2 regions of the Jeotgalibaca sp. A127 genome follow, and region 1 is predicted to be linked to the other one. Evidence: a T-box and tRNA genes for the amino acid it is inferred to sense, from the RefSeq annotation. Region 1 holds a T-box; the other holds one or more tRNA genes.
The links. The T-box of region 1 lies ahead of ACTVAI_RS01590 (valine--tRNA ligase). A T-box ahead of a tRNA ligase gene usually reads a tRNA of that ligase, here a tRNA-Val.

Region 1 (9,849 bases):
TTGCCAAATGGTTCCACTTCCGTACGAGAAATTATCCGGCATCCTGGCGCCGTGGCAATGATTCCTTTTACGAACGAAGGGAAAATGGTATTGGTGCGCCAATTCAGAAAGCCGTTGGACCGAACCGTTGTGGAGATTCCCGCTGGGAAATTGGAAGTTTCGGACACAGATCCCTTGGAAGCTGCCAAACGTGAGTTGGAAGAAGAAACGCATTACCATGCTGAAAAATGGGAGGCGCTCGTGACGATGTACCCAACACCGGCTTATCTGGACGAAAAATTCACTATTTATCTGGCAGAGGATTTATCGATTGTGGAGAATCCACGTCCATTGGATGAAGATGAATTTGTTGAGGTACTGGAATGCACTTATGAAGAAGCTTTGGCACTTCAAGCAAGCGGCGAAATTTGCGATTCCAAAACATTATATGCGTTGTTGTATTGGCAACTACGCTTAAAGGAAATGGGTTAACATGACTGAAAAGAAACCAATTATTACTAGAAAAACGTATCAAAGTGCTAAAGATGAATTAGATAAAGAAGTAGGAGCGGGCAAGCGTAGTTTTGAAAAAGAACAGGGTCGCAAGCTGGATACTTTTTATAACTGGGCCATTATTATCGTAGCAATAGCGATTGTTCTGGTATTTGTTTTAGCATTTGTTATTTAATGAAAAGAGGGTAAAAGATGATAGGTATTATTGGCGCAATGGAAGAGGAAACGCGTGTCCTTTTAGCGCATATGACAGATCAAAAGGTTGAAAAGGTGCACCACCTAGAATATATCAGCGGTCTCGTTGATGGGCAAGCGGTGGTAATTGCACAGTCTGGAATTGGGAAAGTTAATTCTGCTTTAGCGACAGGATTCATGATTGATCGTTATCAACCGGAATTAATTATTAATACCGGTTCCGCTGGTGGCTTATTGCCTGGTTTGAAAGTAGGAGACGTATTGGTTGCCGATGAATTGGCTTATCACGATGTGGATGCTATGGCATTCGGTTACGTGAAAGGACAAGTTCCGCAGATGCCGGCGACTTATCCAAGTGATGCCCGAGCTGTTGCCGGAATCATGGCGGCCGCCAATACAGTTGGTTTAACACCGCATCAAGGATTGATTGTTTCAAGCGATTCTTTTATAGCTGATAAAGTGGAAGTCGAACGTATTATTTCCGAGTTTCCGCAAGCGGGTGCAACTGAAATGGAAGGAGCTTCCATTGCTCAAGCTTGTCATGTAATGGGCGTGCCATTTGTGGTTGTCCGCTCAATTTCAGACAGTGCCGATGAGGAAGCATCTGTTACATTCGATGAATTTATTATCGAAGCAGGCAAAAAGTCAGCTGAATTAGTGTTGGCATTTATTCGAAATTATCAAAAATAACCAGAAACACCTTCGAAAAAGTATTTCGAAGGTGTTTTATATTGTCTCGAATCTTCATAACAGTCTATTTGTTAGGCCTATTTTCCCTCTAGTGATTACTCAGAGTCATTTTTACGTTTGAGTAATCGCTATTGGGGAGAAAGTGATTACTCAGAGTCATTTTTACGTTTGAGTAATCGCTATTGGGGAGAAAGTGATTACTCAGAGTCGTTTTTCGGTTTGAGTAATCGCTTTTGGGAAGAGAGTGATTACTCAAAGTAGAATTCCAATTTGAGTAATCAGTTCTTGCTGAGTAGTATCATAATTCCATCTGGTCAACCATGGAGTGCAACAGATCATGGGCGGATACGATGTATTTGTTGTCTTTGGTTTCAATGGTCAATAACTTGTATTCGGTTAGACCATTTTCTAGACCTTTTTCTTCCAACTCATCCTGCTTTTCCTGAATCTCGTCTGGATCCATGAAGGGAAGAATCCAAACACTGAACTCATTCAAGACAAGCATGTCCTGTTTCCCGAATGAAGTGAACGAATCCGGGAAGGTCTTGGAAGGATCAAGGTGCAATTGCCAAGTCGAATCCACCAAGTCGGAAGGGCGCAAACCGGCTTCGTTTTCAACCTCATCAGCTCCTTCATGCTTTTAGTATAGCAAAGTAAAAGAAAGCAGATGAGCAAAAAAATGAGGAACCTTGTCATAGCAACGTGCTACAATTTGTTGCGCAACGAAATTGGGGATTTTTTGACACAAAAAAACAGAACCCCGAAGGATTCTGTTCAAATGACTTATTAGCCAAGTTTGTTGTAGTATTCAACGATGAATGACTCATCAACGTCTGCTGTCAATTCGTCACGAACTGGTAGACGGTTTAGAGAACCTTCAAGTTTTTCTGTATCGAATGTTACGAAGTCTGGACGACCGAACAATCCTTCAACAGCACTTGTGATGATTGTCATAGTTTTTGATTTTTCGCGAACTGCGATAACTTGTCCAACTGAAACTTCGTATGAAGGGATATCCACACGTTTGCCATCAACAGTGATGTGGCCATGGTTTACTAATTGACGCGCTTGACGACGAGTAGTTGCCAAACCTAGACGGTAAACAACGTTATCCAAACGACGTTCCAACATGATCATGAAGTTTTCACCATGTTTACCTTCTTGGATTTTACCAGCTTTTTTGAAAGCAGTAGCAAATTGACGTTCGTTCATGCCATACATCAAACGTAGTTTTTGTTTTTCTTGCAATTGTTGACCGTACTCAGACATTTTACGACGGCTGTTAGGACCGTGTTGTCCAGGTGCGTAAGGGCGACGTTCGATTTCTTTACCAGTACCTGTTAAAGAGATTCCTAAACGACGAGATTTTTTCCAGCTTGGGCCAGTATAACGAGACATAATTTTATTCCTCCAATAATATGTTTTGGAGTAAAATAATAATGAAAATGTTGTAGTACGTGCATTTCATCCTTCAATCTTCACCTTATGCAGCCGCAAGGGTACACAATTGAACCTCTAGGAGGCGATGAAATGTTGACGCGGGTACACTATTTCCGCTGCATTATTTTACACGTCAGTCATCTTAACATAGTAATAGATAAGATGCAAGCTTTCCATCTAAGGAAAACTTTCGCCTAATCCACTGAGACTTGCTTTTTTTATAAAATTTTCTGTGCTATACTGAATGATGATATTATGGTCAGCATGTCTTGGACAGTATGACAACAGTTGAGTAGATGGGGGATTCTTAAATGGACTTATTTTATTGGTTAGCGGGTATATTCATTGTCATTCTAGTTGGATATGGCGTCGTATACTATTTGAACCGTAAACAAGCGAATCGTATTAAAGAAATTGATGATAAAAAACATAAAATGATGGCAATTCCGGTTGCGGACAATTTATATACTTTGAAAAATTTGAATTTAACAGGCCAAACAAAACGTACCTATGAAAGTTGGCAAGCGACTTGGCAAACAATCACGCGTTTCCAATATCCTGAAATTGAGGCTGCGCTTGTGAGTGCAGAGCAAAGTATTCAACAATACAATTTCATTAAAGCAAAGCAAGCTATTGAAAATGCAGAAAATTTGATCCAAGAAACTGAAACGAGTGTTATCAAGGTAAACAAAGCGCTTGAAAAACTTTTGGAAAGTGCGCAGGAAAACCGCAAAGAACTAGAAGAAAATCAAGAACGTTACAACAAAATCCGTAAACAACTCTTGGCTCATAGCTTTACTTTCGGACCAGCAGTTGAAACACTTGAAAAGAACTTGAATTATATGGAGCTTGATTTCACAAAATTCAACTCTTTAACTAATGAAGGCGATCATATGGAAGCGAAAGAAGTTCTCGATCGTATTGGTCAAGATTTAACAGTAATGGAAGAAGTAGTCGAAAAAATTCCTGAATTGAATAAACAAATCAAAGAAGAATATGAAGAACAAATTGCGGATTTACGCGAAGGCTACCAACGCTTGATTACAGAAAACTACGTTTTTGATAATGTGAATATCCCAGAGAAAATTGTGGAAATCGAAGATATCTTGAAAGAGGCAAAAGATTCTATTGCGTTGGCGGATATTGGAGAAGCACGCAAGAAAATGGATAAAGCGGAACGCGCGATTGAAAATACATACATCATCATGGAAAAGGAAATGGATGCAAAAGATTTTGTGGATCGCCACCAGTCGAACTTATCCCGTAAAATGGAACATGTCATGCAAAGTAACCGTTATGTGTTATTAGAGATTGATCGTGTCTCTCAAAACTTCTTCTTGAATCATAACGAGCTTGGTCGTTCCCAAGAATATGAAGAACAATTGCTTGCTGAAAACGAAGCTCTGCGTTACCATGATAAATTATTGGAAGAGCATCAGATTTCTTATTCTGCAACGAAAGCCCGTTATGAAAAAATGACTCAAAAACTGAGCCAAATTGATAAAGAACAATCGGAATTAGTGGCGAAATTGAGTAATTTAAAGAATCGCGAGAAAGATGCGAAAGATGCTGTCGATTTGTTTGAGATGGATATGCGTAACATGAAGCGTACTTTGGAAAAACAACATTTGCCAGGCTTGGCACCTGCTTACCTGGATCTTTTCTTTGCAGTTTCCCAAAGAATCGAAGAAATTTCAGCTAAATTAAATCGCGTAAAAATCGATATGGAAGAAATCGAAAATCTGGTGGTCATGTGTGAAGAGGATATCCAACTATTGGATAAACGTACCGAAGAAATCCTCGACCAAGCTAACATGACTGAATCCTTGATTCAATATGCAAATCGTTACCGTGATAATCCAGAAGTTGAAGCAGCAACGCGTGAAGCACTCGACTTATTCCAAAATGCTTATGACTACGAAAATGCAATGAACGTCATGAAAAATATATTGAATAAAGTGGAACCAGGTGCTAGCAAAAAGGTTGAAGATAACTACTTGGAAGATAAAAATCGTCGTTCCTTTACACCGCAACAATCGACTAAATGATGAATAGGGCTGAGACATTAATTTTATGTCTCAGCTTTAACTTTGTAAAAAATTACAGAAAGAGTGAAATAATGATTTATTTTGATAACAGCGCAACGACGCCCATCTTCCCTGAAGCATTGGATACATATATAAAAGTTAGCCAGGCCATTACCGGCAATCCCTCAAGTTTGCACAAATTGGGAGTGATGGCTGACCAGTTGCTTCAACAATCCCGTAAACAAGTAGCTGACTTATTGAACGTAACACCGAAGGAAATATTTTTTACAAGCGGTGGAACAGAAGGGGACAATTGGGTCATAAAAGGAACCGCTATTGAAAAAGCGGTCTATGGGAAGCATCTGATCACCTCAGCCGTTGAACATCCCGCGGTTTCCAAAACGATGCAACAACTCAAAAAGTTGGGTTTTGAAATAACAGTCATTCCGGTTGATGAAGCGGGTGTCGTATCCGCAAGTGATGTAAAAGAGGCGATTCGCGAAGATACCATCCTGGTTTCGTTGATGGCAATAAATAACGAAGTAGGCGCCATCCAACCGATAAGGGAAGTCGGAGATATTTTGGAAGACTATCCCACTATTCACTATCATGTTGATGCCGTACAAGGGTTGACGGAATTCGACACGGTCATTCAGCATCCACGTATTGATTTCTTGGTTCTTTCCGCTCATAAATTCCGCGGTCCCAAAGGTGTCGGTATTGTTTACCATAAAGCTGGGAAGCGCATCGCCTCCCTCTTGACAGGTGGTGGGCAGGAATCCGGAGAACGTAGCTCAACCGAAAATGTTCCCGGTATTGCCGCAACCGCCAAAGCTTTGCGCATGGCTTTGGAAAAGCGGAACACCGCACACCAATCGGAACTTACGCTCAAAAACCATTTAATGTCATTTTTACAATCATATGATGATGTTAAAATTTTCAGTACGGCTGAAGGTGCATCACACATCTTGTGCTTTGCCATGAAAGATGTTCGTGGTGAAGTCATGGTCCATGCTTTTGAGAATGAAAACATTATTCTTTCCACGACCAGTGCATGCTCCAGTAAAAAAGGGGATGTCCCTGCTACATTGGAAGCCATGCACGTTCCGAGCGAATGGTCCCGTTGTGCAGTCCGCATCAGTTTATCGTCGGAAAATACGCTGGCAGAAGTAGAAACATTTAAATCCGTATTCGCTCAATTACATACAAAATTCAAAAAAATTCAGAAATAAGAAAGGAACTATCCATGGAAACACGTATTCAAATCCGCTTTGGTGAGCTCTCGACTAAAGGTAAAAATAAAAAAAGATTCATCCAAAAATTATCTCAAAATATCCGGGCAGCGACTCATGACTTTCCGCAGATTAAAATTCATGCGGAGCACGATTTCATTTTCTTGAACTTAAATGACGCTGAAGAGGCAGTAATTATTGAACGCCTGCAAGATATTTTCGGGATTCAAAATTTCTCGCCAGTTTATGTCGTGCCACGTGACTTTGAAACCGCACGTACTTTCATTATTGATTTAATGAAAAAACTAGACACAGAAAATAAAACATTCAAAATAGCAACGCGCCGTTCCGACCATTCTTATGAACACGATACGAACTGGTTGAATGCTGAATTTGGGGCAGCCGTTTTGCAAAATATTCCCAATATCACCGTTCAAGTGAAAAAACCCGATATCACCGTTCGCGTTGATGTTAAAAATGAAAACTTCCTGATCAGTACGGAAACTTACCAAGGAGCAGGAGGGTTACCAGTTGGTTCGAGTGGCCGGGGTATCTTAATGTTATCGGGTGGTATTGACTCGCCAGTTGCAGGGTATTTAGCAATGAAGCGGGGCGTTGAAATTGAAGCTCTTCACTTCCACAGCCCTCCGTATACAAGTCCACAAGCTTTGAAAAAAGCTAAAGATTTAACAGCGAAATTAACCCGTTTTTCAGGTTCTATTCAATTTATCGAAGTACCGTTTACCGAAATTCAGGAAGAAATAAAAGCGAAAATTCCTGAGGGATATGGTATGACGGTTACGCGTCGCATGATGCTTCGTATTACGGATGCTATCCGGGAACAACGGAAAGCCTTGGCAATTTTTAACGGTGAAAGCTTGGGCCAAGTTGCTTCACAAACGTTGGAAAGTATGGTGGCAATCAATGCCGTTACTTCAACGCCAATTATCCGCCCAGTAGCCACAATGGATAAAAATGAAATCATCGATATCGCGCAAAAAATCGATACATTTGATTTATCAATCCAGCCGTTTGAAGATTGCTGTACCATTTTTGCACCGGCTGCTCCAAAAACGAAACCGCATTTGGATAAAGTTAACAGGTTCGAAGGAAATATGGATATTGAAGGTTTGGTTGCGCGTGCCGTTGCTGGCATTGTGGTAACCCGCATTAGCCAGGAAACACTCATTGAGGAAGAAACTTTGTTCAGTAGTTTATTATAATAAATCATATCGCTTACTTTTCCACTTAACATTGGTATAATGAAGATATCAAATTAATAGGAGGAATAAGGATGGAAATTACAGTAAAAGGTAAACCAACATTAGTAGAAGGTCCATTGCCAGCTGTAGGGGATGTTGTTTCAACTTTCTCTTTGAAAAATATTAAGGGTGAAACAGTTACAGACGAAACAATTAAAGGTCAAGTGACTATTTTGAGCGTATTCCCAGACATCGCGACAAGTGTATGTGATCAACAAACACGTTCCTTCAACGAGGTAGCATCCAACATCGAAGGCATTCGTTTAGTGAATGTTTCTAAAAATACAGCAGAAGAATTAAATGAATGGTGTGCTGCAAAAGGTTTGGATATCGATATGTGGACTGATACAGACGGTGAATTTGCTAAAGCATTTGGTGTTTTGATGCCAGAATTGGATAAATTAGCGCGTAGTGTATTTGTCTTAACAGAAGATAATGAAGTAGCATACCGTGAATTGGTTCCGGAAATGGCTGAAGAACCAAATTACGATGCAGCAGTAGAAGCTGCAAAAGATTTACTTTAAAATTTTGGGTTTTGATGGTAGACTATTGGAGAGAAAAATGCGATTGAACTGGGAAGAGTAATCGCAGCACGGTTACATAGCGAGAAAAGCGGATGGTGAAAGCTTTTTTAACCGGCTGGATGAAGGTAGCCCAGGAGCAAGTGGGATGAAGGCAGTGCTGTGTAGTCCTACTCGGAGATAGCTCCGTTATCAAAACGAGACATGGGATTATTATGCCCATAAACTCAGGTGGTACCACGAAATTTATTCGTCCTGCAATTTTGCAGGGCGATTTTTTTGTTTAAAGCGGCGTTTATTCCACCAAATTGACGCCACCACTGCATTTCATTTAAACACGAGAGAGGAATGAAAGTATGTCACAGTTAGACCAAATGTCTACAAAATACCAACCGCAAGAAGTTGAAAAAGGAAAATATAAAAAATGGGTGGAGTCCAAATTATTCCGTCCAAGCGGAAATAAAGATGCGAAACCCTACTCCATCGTTATCCCGCCTCCAAACGTTACAGGACGTTTGCACTTGGGTCACGCGTGGGACGTTACTTTGCAAGATATGTTGATTCGGATGAAACGCATGCAAGGGTATGACACATTGTGGTTGCCGGGAATGGACCATGCAGGTATCGCAACCCAAGCAAAAGTTGAAGCTAAACTTGCTGAAGACGGTATTTCCCGTCATGATTTAGGACGCGAAGCTTTTGTCGATAAGGTTTGGGAATGGAAGGAAGATTATGCTGGCTTCATCCGCGACCAATGGGAAAAAATGGGGATTTCCGTTGACTATGAACGCGAACGATTCACTTTGGATGACGGATTGTCGGACGCCGTTCGCAAAGTGTTTGTAACCCTTTATGAAAAAGGCTTGATTTACCGCGGTGCTTATTTGATCAACTGGGATCCAAAAGCGCAAACAGCATTGTCGGATATCGAAGTCATCCATAAAGATGTAAATGGTGCTTTCTACCACTTCCGTTACCCACTGACTGATGGTTCTGGCTTCGTTGAATTGGCAACGACACGTCCCGAAACAATGTTGGGAGATACAGCAGTAGCCGTTCACCCTGAAGACGAGCGTTATGCTCACTTAATCGGAAAAACAATTATGTTACCGTTGATGAATCGTGAAATTCCAATTATTGCCGATGACTACGTTGATAAAGATTTCGGAACCGGCGTTGTTAAAATTACACCAGCCCATGATCCAAATGACTTTGAGGTAGGTTTGCGTCATAACTTGCCCCAAATCAATGTTATGAACAACGATGCGACAATGAATGCAGAAGCGGGTAAATACGAAGGTATGGATCGCTTCGAAGCACGCAAAGCTGTTGTTAAAGATATGGATGCAGAAGGTTTCTTGGTTAAGGTTGAAGAGATGGTCCACAGTGTTGGTCACTCTGAGCGTACTGATGTGGTGGTCGAACCGCTTATTTCGACACAATGGTTTGTAAAAATGGCACCTCTTGCTGAAAAAGCAATCGAAAATCAAGGTACGGATGATAAAGTATCGTTCTTCCCGGAACGTTTCGAAAATACGTTTACACGCTGGATGGAAAACATCCATGACTGGGTTATTTCCCGTCAACTATGGTGGGGACACCGTATTCCTGCTTGGTACCATAAAGAAACTGGCGAAATGTATGTTGGCATGGAAGACCCAACCGATATCGAAAATTGGGAACAAGACCCAGACGTATTGGACACATGGTTCAGTTCTGCCCTATGGCCATTTTCAACAATGGGTTGGCCGGATGAGGAATCAGAAGACTTCAAACGGTATTTCCCGACTAGCACATTAGTAACGGGTTATGACATTATTTCCTTCTGGGTAAGCCGGATGATTTTCCAATCTTTGGAATTTACTGAAAAACGCCCATTTGAAAATGTGTTGATTCATGGTTTGATTCGTGATGAACAAGGCCGTAAGATGAGTAAATCCCTAGGTAACGGAATTGATCCAATGGATGTTATTGATCAATATGGTGCTGA
Region 2 (9,849 bases), on a different contig from region 1:
CGGATGTAAGGCTGTTTTTGATTTGGCGGAGACCAATCTGAAAGGTGAGAAAATATGTTAGAGTTAAAAAACATTACCAAAGAGTACCGAACGGGAGACCAAGTTGTCCAAGCTCTTAAAGGCATCAATTTGAAATTCCGCAGTAATGAATTCGTTTCAATATTGGGTCAAAGTGGATCCGGTAAAACAACGATGTTGAATATTATCGGAGGATTGGACCGCTACACACATGGCGACTTGTTGATTAATGGTCGTTCGACCAAAGAATATAAAGACCGTGACTGGGATACGTACCGAAATCATTCGGTTGGCTTCATTTTCCAAAGCTACAACTTGATTCCTCACCAAAGCGTTTTGTCAAACGTTGAACTGGCTTTGACTTTGTCCGGTGTTTCGAAAGAAGAACGTCGCAAACGTGCCCAGGATGTTTTGGAAAAAGTTGGCTTGAAAGACCACGTCACTAAACGTCCCAATCAACTGTCCGGTGGTCAAATGCAGCGGGTCGCGATTGCCCGGGCTTTAATAAATGATCCAGAAATCCTTTTGGCTGATGAACCAACGGGAGCCTTGGATTCGGAAACAAGCGTACAAATTATGGCATTGTTACAGGAAATTGCTTCTGACCGCCTTGTAATCATGGTTACGCATAACCCGCAGTTGGCTGAAGATTACTCAACTCGGATTATCAAGGTATTGGATGGAGAAGTTCTGTCCGATTCTAATCCGGCGAGTGAGACGGAAATTCGTGATAGTAAAATTCTCAAGAACGATAAAACATTCATGTCCTTCTTTACGGCTTTAAGTTTAAGTTTCAATAACTTGTTGACGAAAAAAGGGCGGACGCTACTGACTGCATTTGCCGGTAGTATCGGGATTATCGGGATTGCCTTGATTATGTCCCTATCGAACGGAGTCCAAAACTATATCGCGCGTATTGAAGAGGACACCTTATCTTCCTATCCACTGACGATTGAAGAATCAACATTGGATATGGGAATGATTATTGGTGCTTTGATGGGTGTTAATACGGAGGATTTGGATGAAGTTCCAGAAGGTGAAGTTGCTGCAACGCCCATAATGACTGACGTGATGGATACTTTGGCAAGCCGCAAAGACTCCAATAACTTGACTGCCTTCAAAGAATTTTTGGAAGAAGACGCAGGTGTTAAAGCGAATATCAATGCGATTCAATACAGTTATAATATTCCGATTAATATTTATAACGCAGAGGGTGTGGATGGTGTCGTTCAAGTAAATCCTTCCAACGTCATGAACGCGATCGGGATGGGGCAGACCATGGATGCTCAATCTTCAAATCCACTACAAAATGCAATGGGTGGCGGAGCAATGGTGGGACCTGCGGGTGTGGATTCCTGGAAAGAATTACTGGACAATCAACCCTTATTGGAGAGCCAGTACGATACGGTATCCGGTCGTTGGCCCGAAGATTACAATGAAGTTATCTTGATTGTGGACGAGAACAATCGGGTGAGCGATTATATGTTATATTCCCTCGGTTTGTTGAGCCAGGAAGAACTGGGCGAAAGCTTCCAGTCCGTATTGAAAGGGGAAGACCATGAACTGCCTGATATTCCCACTTATACAAATGAAGAATTACTTGATATGACGTTCAAATTGGTCATCAACACCGATTTGTATGAAAAAGAAAATGGCATTTGGATGGACCGTAGTGATGATCAGGCATTTATTGATGAAGTTGTCGCAAATAGTGAAGATGTTACAGTGGTAGGGATTATGCGTCCTAACCCAGAAGCTGTGACAACAAGTGAAACGGGTTCAATCGGATACACAAGCAAACTGAAAGAACATATCATGGCATCGGTTAATGATTCTGAAATAGTTCAGGAACAAATGAATAATCCAGAGACAAACATTTTCACGGGCATGGCTTTCCCGGAAAATACCAATGAAGAATTTGATTTCGCAGCCCTGTCAGATGAAGAACGTGCCTATATGGCGACTCTTTCCGAAGAGGATTTAGCTGAATTGTTGAATGCTTACCAAGACAACTACAGTACGACGTATGAATCGAACCTGCAAACATTGGCTGCAGTGGATGAAGAAAAACCTAGCGCCATTAATATTTACGCAAAAGATTTCGAAACAAAGGATAATTTAGAAACGATTATTTCTGATTACAACCAACGTGAAACCGAAGCGGGTCGTGATGAGAACGTAATTACTTATAACGACTTGGTTGGAACGATCATGTCTTCCGTAACATCCATCATCAACATTATCAGTTATGTGTTGATTGCCTTTGTTGGCGTATCCTTAGTGGTTTCTTCCATCATGATTGGTATTATCACCTACATCTCTGTATTGGAACGTACCAAAGAAATCGGAATTCTCCGTAGTGTAGGGGCATCCAAACGTGATATTTCCCGCGTTTTTAATGCTGAAACGTTCATTATCGGTTTGTTCTCCGGCTTATTAGGTATTGGAATCACAGCGCTCTTGAATATTCCAATCAGCTTGATAATCAAAAATATGACAGACATTTCCGGAATTTCATCCTTACCGATTGAAGGAGCAGTATTCCTGGTCCTTGTCAGTTTAGTATTGACCGTCATCGCGGGCTTGATCCCGGCAAAAATGGCTGCCAAGAAAGACCCGGTAGAAGCTTTACGATCTGAATAATAAATATTGGACACCGTCACTCTAGCTAGTGGCGGTTTTTTTTCGTAAAATAGAGACGAAGATACAAAGGATGTGACAAGTTGAAACCACAAATTTTACAGTTGATGCCGAATACGGCTGATGAGAAACGATGGGTAGCTGAAATCACGGGTGAAGACCCGACCTTTAAATTGAAGCGTGATTTCCAACCGGATAGTCCAGAAGGCGTTTGGGAAATATATGATGGTTGGTATCAAATCCACGGCCAGGCACAAGGTGTTTCGCCGTTTAACAAAGAATATGTGCACGTGAAAGATGGTCGCATGCTGCGCCATTTAAATTTTCGCTTTGTCCTGGCACACTTGGATGAAATTAAAGCCGCCGAGCCGGAACGAATGGAACGGATGCGGAAACAAATCTATGCGATGCTGGATGAAATCAAACGCGAAGCCCCATACCAACCTGTCGAAGAAGCAATGGAACGACAAAAAGAAGACTGTGATATGACTGATGAACCTGACCAACTTTTGGGGGCTATAACCATTTTGAAAAAACGGAAAGAAGCCATGATTAAAGAGTATCAGGAATTGTTTGCGAATTATCAGGAGTGGTAAGGGAGGGGTATATTTGGAAAAGGTACTTGCGGAACGTTTGCAGAGGCAATTGTTAGCAAAGAAACATTTCCAGTCACCTGAAGAAACGGTTCGCTGGATGCTGGCAGTCCAGGGACAAGACTATCATCCAGCATTATGGGCGATAGCGATGCGGACGCCGGGTGTCACTAAAAAAGACCTCGAACAAGCAGTCGCTGATATGAAAATCGTTCGGTCTTGGACCATGCGCCATACCATTCATTTTGTGGCGATAGAAGTCTTAACCTGGATGATGGAACTATCCCGGGACCGTATGCTAAAACGGTATAAAAACCATATGCTAAAAGAAACGGATCTTGACACAAAAGACCTGGAACAAGCCCTGCTTATTATTGAAGCAGCCTTGAAAGGCAAAAAACTCATACCTCGCCCCGAACTCCGGGAGATACTCGAAGAAGCCACTGTCGATACGAAAGGGCAACGGTACTACCATATACTCTGGTATGCCGCTCAAAAGGGCATTATTTTCATCGGTCCCATGGCAGGAAAACAACAGACACTGGGGTTGGTATCCGAGTGGGCTCCACCCAGTCCTTTCACGACACGAGAAGAAGCCTTGAAAGAACTGGCCAGCCGTTATTTGGCCAGTCATGGACCTGCCACCCCAAAAGACTTGGCGTGGTGGGCCGGGTTGAGCGTAGGAGAGGCCAAAAAAGCTATGGAAATGGCGACTGTCACGGTTGATCCCGTAATGGAAGCTTTCGAACCATCACTTCATCTCCTACCAACTTTGGATGAATTCCTGATTGGCTACCAAGACCGAACGGCTTCTCTTACAGAGGCAATGCGCATACAACTCGACCCCTTGAAACGAGGTATCTATCGCCCGCTGTTGTTTAACGGCAAAGTGGTGGGGAGTTGGAAGCCTATCGTTAAAGGAGAAAAGGTAACCTTATCCTACACCATCCACCCCAACGTCCAAATTCCCCAAACGTTGCTGATAAAACAAGCAAAAGCCTATGCCACTTTTTTTGGCCACCATTTTGAGGGGGTAGAACAGGTTTCTGAATTTCAAATGCGGCGTTAAGCAGGAAAATCATCTGGGAACGCCGCATTTTTCGCTAAAAAGCGGCGTTGCGCGCGCGGAAAAAATTTAATCGCCGCACCTCGGTACCCGGAAACGCAAAAAACGCGAACGCAAGGAAAAATCCATTGGCGTTCACGCTATTTTATAGATGGGCCGTACTGGGTTCGAACCAGTGACCTCTTCCTTGTCGAGGAAGCATTCTCCCACTGAACTAACGGCCCGTTATAGGGGTAACATATTTATTATACGATGTTACCGGTGATAAAGTCAATGATGAAACCAAACGTTGCTATGCTCGGAAAAATCGCTATAATTAATAGAGTTGAACAGAATCGAGGAGGTAGGAAATGGGTAAAATAGGATTTGATTCAAAGAAGTACATCGAAGAACAAACGCGCTATATTTCAGAGCGTGTGAATCACTACGATAAGCTATATCTAGAATTCGGTGGGAAATTAATTGGCGACAAGCATGCAAAAAGGGTCCTACCTGGTTTCGATGAAGATGCGAAAATCAAAATTTTACAACGCTTGGCAGACAAATCGGAAATCGTGATTTGTGTTTATGCCGGCGATATTGAACGTAATAAAATTCGTGGTGACTACGGAATTACTTATGATATGGAAGTCTTTCGTTTAATCGATGAATTTCGGGAATATGGCCTGTCCGTCAACAGCGTCGTAATCACGCGCTATCATGGTCAACCAAGCACAAAAGTATTCATTAATAAACTCGAAAAACGCGATATCAAAGTTTACACCCATAAAAATATCGAAGGTTATCCTTCAGATGTGGAAATGATCGTAAGCGAAGAAGGATTCGGGTCAAATTCATATATTGAAACAACCAAACCAATCGTCGTAATGACGGCACCGGGTGGCGGTAGCGGCAAATTGGCGACATGTCTGAACCAGTTGTATCATGAAAATCAAATGGGTCGTTCGGCAGGATATTCAAAATTTGAAACTTTCCCCGTTTGGAATGTTCCTTTAAAACATCCGTTGAACATGGCTTATGAAGCAGCAACAGTTGACTTGAAAGACGTTAACATGATTGATAACTTCCATTTTGAAAAATACCATGAAGTGGCGGTCAACTATAACCGTGATATCGAAATCTTCCCGGTTATCAAACGGATTATCGAAAAAATCACGCAAAAAGAATCGGTATACCAATCCCCAACCGATATGGGCGTAAATCGGGTTGGATTTGGGATTGTGGATGACGAAGTCGTTCGTGAAGCATCCAAACAAGAAATGATTCGCAGAAGTTTTGGCGTGGAATGTGACTACAAAAAAGGGCTGTTAAGCGAGGATATTGTTTATCGCATGAAAATTTTGTTGGACGAAGCGGATTTGACACACACGGATCGTCTCTCGGTCCAACCAGCACGTGATTATGCCGATAAGTGTCGTCAACGTGCTGAAACCAATGAAACGCAAGCTGTGATGGCATTTGAACTGAACGATGGGCGCATCGTAACCGGACGAACATCCAACTTAATGGATTCCTCCTCGGCAGCTATTTTGAACTCCATTAAATTTTTGGCCAATGTGGCCGATGAAATTCCATTGCTGTCCTTGACGATTTTGGAAACCATTCAAAAAACAAAAGCAGACGTCCTGCATAACCGTCGTCCAATCTTGAATGCGAATGAAATTTTGATTGCCTTGGCAATTAGTGCGGTAACGAACCCGACAGCGCAACTGTGCTACAACAAGTTATCCGAATTGGAAGGTGTTCAGGCCCATTCGACGGTAATGTTGAAGAAAGACGATGAACAAATTCTGCGGAATTTGGGAATCGATATTACCAGTGATGCACAATATCCATCCGAAAACCTTTATTATATTTAAACGAAACGGGAGTGCTGTCAGGAGCGCTCCGTTTTCTGTTATAATGAGGTGAACTAATATTAGAAGAGGTGTCGTATGACCTTATCATTTGAAGAGAAAAAAAGAATTTTTGATAGCTACGCGGAACTGGAATCAGCACCGGTTTCTTTAAAAAGATTGAATTATCATTTTAAAGGAAGTGCGGTTGCTAAAACAGTAGTCGTACGTAATTTGCATCCAAACGGCAACGCTTTGATTTACGCGGGTTATTTGCCAAAAGAAGAAACACAAAAAGGGTACGTTTCGGTTTTGGAAGAGGATGAAGCGGGCCTTCGTGAGTGGGTAGACAAAGCGATTGCACATTTGAAAAAAACCGAGGATGGCTACGAGGATGGCTATTATGAATTATGGTTTGACGCGAATGGCGAAGCCTTGCGTTTGACTTACGAAAACCCTATTTGGTCGGTATTGTTGGCAGACGGACAAGTAGAAGGAATATTTAAAACGAAAGAAGCAGGCGAAGGCTACCTGCACGATGAAGGTTTTCAGAAAGGTTAGGCAATGGCACAAGGTAGAAAAAAGAAAGATGAAGTAGACGTTAACTTGAAAGTGATATCGAGCGTGCTGGCGGTGGCTGCCTCGTTCTTTATTCTTATGACACAACCTTTACCGGTTATCCAGGAATTTGTAGAATCCATTTTGATGACCCAAACGATTCCAGATTCAGAATTGGCGTATTTGGAATATGACGGGATTAACCAGGTAGTTGAAGTAAACGATAACGTGCCGGAATTCAGTGAGGACGAATTATCATTGGTGGACGGCAGCTGGCAATCCTTTACGGAACTGGATTACTTTAACCGGGTTGGTCCCGCTCATGCTATGCTTGGGACCGACTTATTTCCGACCGAGGAACGTGAGGGTTTGTATATCGACCCAACTGGCTGGAAGCAAAAGAAGTTGGATAATGGGCAATGGTTATATAATCGCAGTCACTTAATCGGTTTTCAGTTGACCGGAGAAAATAATAATATCCGTAACTTGATGACGGGGACACGCAGTTTGAATAATCCGAATATGTTACGCTTTGAAAATGATATTGCGTATTATTTGAAACAAACGAATAACCATGTGCGTTATATGGTGCGACCGATTTTCCGCGATGAGGAAAAAGTGGCACGTGGGGTACAATTGATGGCGCAGTCGGTTGAAGATGATGGTTTGCGTTTTAATGTTTATATTTTTAACGTTCAAGACGGTTACGAAATCAATTATAGTGATGGAACAAGTAGAAAAATGGTAAAATAGAAGCAGAAGAAGTGTCAGTGGAGGGGAGGAATCTGAATGAGTCTAAAACTACGTCCGAGAACGAAGCTTGGTAAAATATCCGCATGGGGAATCATTTATTTCATTTTAACCTGGGTTTCGGCGGCTCTTTTACAGCCGCGATTCGGCGGTGAAACAGGGAACCCGAATACATTTGACTGGTTCATGATTTTTTTCACGCTGACGGGAATGCTTGGTGCTTTTATCAGTTTGGTAGGTAGCCTGATTGCAATTGTTTGGCGTGAGGATCGTTCGTTATTGGGAATTTTGGCTTTTGTCATCTCTATACCGATTGCTGTATTGTTGGCAGGATTTTTATTGGGAGGTTTCATCGGGTAAAAATAAGGAGGAAGTAACATGCATAAAATCGTTCCAAGTTTGTGGTACGACACTGAGGCAAAAGAAGCTGTCAATTTTTATGTTTCCTTGTTTGATGATTCAGAAATAACCTGGTCCACGGTGGTTGAAGACACACCATCAGGGGACAGTGAGCAATTTGGTTTTAAGTTAGCCGGACTTGATTTTGTAGCTATTTCCGCAGGTCCTTTTTTCAAATTAAATCCTTCAATTTCTTTGATGGTGTTTTGTGATACGGTAGAGGAAATGGATGCTTTGTGGGAGCGGCTGATTGATGGCGGCTTTGCGTTAATGGAATTGGATAAGTACCCATTCAGTGAAAGATTTGGTTGGGTGCAGGACCGCTTTTGGCTTACTTGGCAACTCATGTACGATACGAATGCAAGCGAGATGCGACAGAAAATTTATCCTGCATTGATGTATATCAATGAACAGTATGGACATGCCGAAGAGGCGATTAATCACTATCTGGATGTATTCAAGCATTCTGAAATGCTTGAGATTTATCGCAATCCAGCGGGACTTCCAACTGAAAAAGAAGGTACGGTGATGTTTTCCAAACAACTGTACGAGGATGTCGCTTTCGTCATAAGCGAAAACAGTGTGGCCCACAATTTTAATTTTAACGAAGCATTTTCTTTTATCGTGTATTGCGACACGCAAGAGGAAATTGATTATTACTGGGAGAAATTGACCGCCGTACCTGAATCCGAGGTATGTGGCTGGTTGAAAGATAAATTTGGTGTCTCTTGGCAAATCGTTCCGCGTGAACTCGACGAAATGATGCTGACAAAAGACGCGGAGGCGAAAAAACGTGTAGTCGCGGCGTTCCTGGAAATGAAGAAGTTGGATATTGCAGCCTTACGTGAGGCTTTTAAAGGATAAAAAACTGGTGCGCCTCAATGGGTGCACCAGTTTTTTGTCGTTCTCGCGATGATTTTGATTAATTAAACCATTTGGTCCGCAAAATTAGGTTGAAATGGTTTAATAATTGTTAATTAAACCATTTGTGGTGAAAATTTATGTCGAAATGGTTTTATTCTGGTTAATTAAACCATTTGCGGTAAAAATTTCAGTTAAAATGGTTTAATTCGTTAAAAAGCCTTGGTTCTATCCCAACAGCAATTCGTCCGCATCCATGATTTCTATTTTTTTGTTCGAAATTTGCTTGATCAATCCGCGATCTTCCAACGATCCCAATTTCCGGCTAATGGTTTCCGGTGTCGTTCCCAGGAATGAAGCCAAGTCTTTTTTTGACATTGGCAAGTTTACAACGCTTGAACCTTCTTCCATCAATTCAACCAGGAACATGGCTAACCGCACTTCCACTTTTTCCGTTGCCACAATCGTAGTTTGGCGTTCGGACTGTTCCAGCCTCCTTGAAAATTCTTCCATGATTTTCAAGGAAATAGCAGGGTAATTTGCCAATAGCGGTTGTAAATCATCTTTGGTAATCACACAAACTGCGGTATCACGGGTAGCTTCAGCAAACGAGTCGTGAACGGAGGAACGGAACAATGCCATTTCTCCAGTGAAATCACCCGGTCCCAAGAAACGGACGAGTTGCTCTTTCCCATTTTCCGTCAAGCGATAAATCCTTACCAAGCCCTTATGGACGATATATAAAGAATCCGATTCTTCTTGGGGTTGATAGATAAATTCACCTTTTTTGAAGTGCCGAGTGTGCGCTGTCTTAGAAATTTCATCCATCTGCTCAACTTCCAGGTGGTTAAAAATCGGTACAAGCGAGACACAAGAATGAACGTAACCAGGTTGATTATTAGGCACCCATTTCACACCTTTCCAAATTAGTTCAGTTTCACTGCAGTCCCACTACACGTGACCATAATCATTCCATTATCAGCACCAAGTGTTTCATAGTCCATTTTTACGCCAATGACCGCATCGGCACCCAACTGAAGGGCACGGTTTTCCATTTCGTTTAACGCTTGATCGCGCGCCACGACAATTTCCTCTTCATAGCCTTGTGAACGGCCGCCGAAAAAGTTGC

Region 2: it encodes a tRNA-Val, which carries the amino acid that the T-box ahead of ACTVAI_RS01590 (valine--tRNA ligase) is inferred to sense. The anticodon was not compared.

The regions. Positions count from the first base shown of each region.
Region 1 is NZ_JBQPRC010000001.1:314,353-324,201, reverse strand. It holds gene ACTVAI_RS01635 (NUDIX domain-containing protein) at 1-471, shown strand, start outside; gene ACTVAI_RS01630 (hypothetical protein) at 473-667, shown strand; gene ACTVAI_RS01625 (5'-methylthioadenosine/adenosylhomocysteine nucleosidase) at 685-1,377, shown strand; gene ACTVAI_RS01620 (hypothetical protein) at 1,676-1,978, opposite strand; gene rpsD (30S ribosomal protein S4) at 2,164-2,775, opposite strand; gene ACTVAI_RS01610 (septation ring formation regulator EzrA) at 3,129-4,865, shown strand; gene ACTVAI_RS01605 (cysteine desulfurase family protein) at 4,937-6,076, shown strand; gene thiI (tRNA uracil 4-sulfurtransferase ThiI) at 6,091-7,299, shown strand; gene tpx (thiol peroxidase) at 7,371-7,862, shown strand; T-box leader at 7,896-8,120, shown strand; gene ACTVAI_RS01590 (valine--tRNA ligase) at 8,216-9,849, shown strand, end outside.
Region 2 is NZ_JBQPRC010000002.1:75,841-85,689, forward strand. It holds gene ACTVAI_RS02640 (ABC transporter ATP-binding protein/permease) at 55-2,661, shown strand; gene ACTVAI_RS02645 (hypothetical protein) at 2,742-3,254, shown strand; gene ACTVAI_RS02650 (winged helix DNA-binding domain-containing protein) at 3,268-4,320, shown strand; tRNA gene ACTVAI_RS02655 (tRNA-Val) at 4,470-4,541, opposite strand; gene ACTVAI_RS02660 (DUF1846 domain-containing protein) at 4,668-6,176, shown strand; gene ACTVAI_RS02665 (hypothetical protein) at 6,252-6,713, shown strand; gene ACTVAI_RS02670 (DNA/RNA non-specific endonuclease) at 6,717-7,463, shown strand; gene ACTVAI_RS02675 (hypothetical protein) at 7,500-7,820, shown strand; gene ACTVAI_RS02680 (VOC family protein) at 7,839-8,723, shown strand; gene ACTVAI_RS02685 (Crp/Fnr family transcriptional regulator) at 8,949-9,626, opposite strand; gene ACTVAI_RS02690 (putative heavy metal-binding protein) at 9,647-9,849, opposite strand, start outside.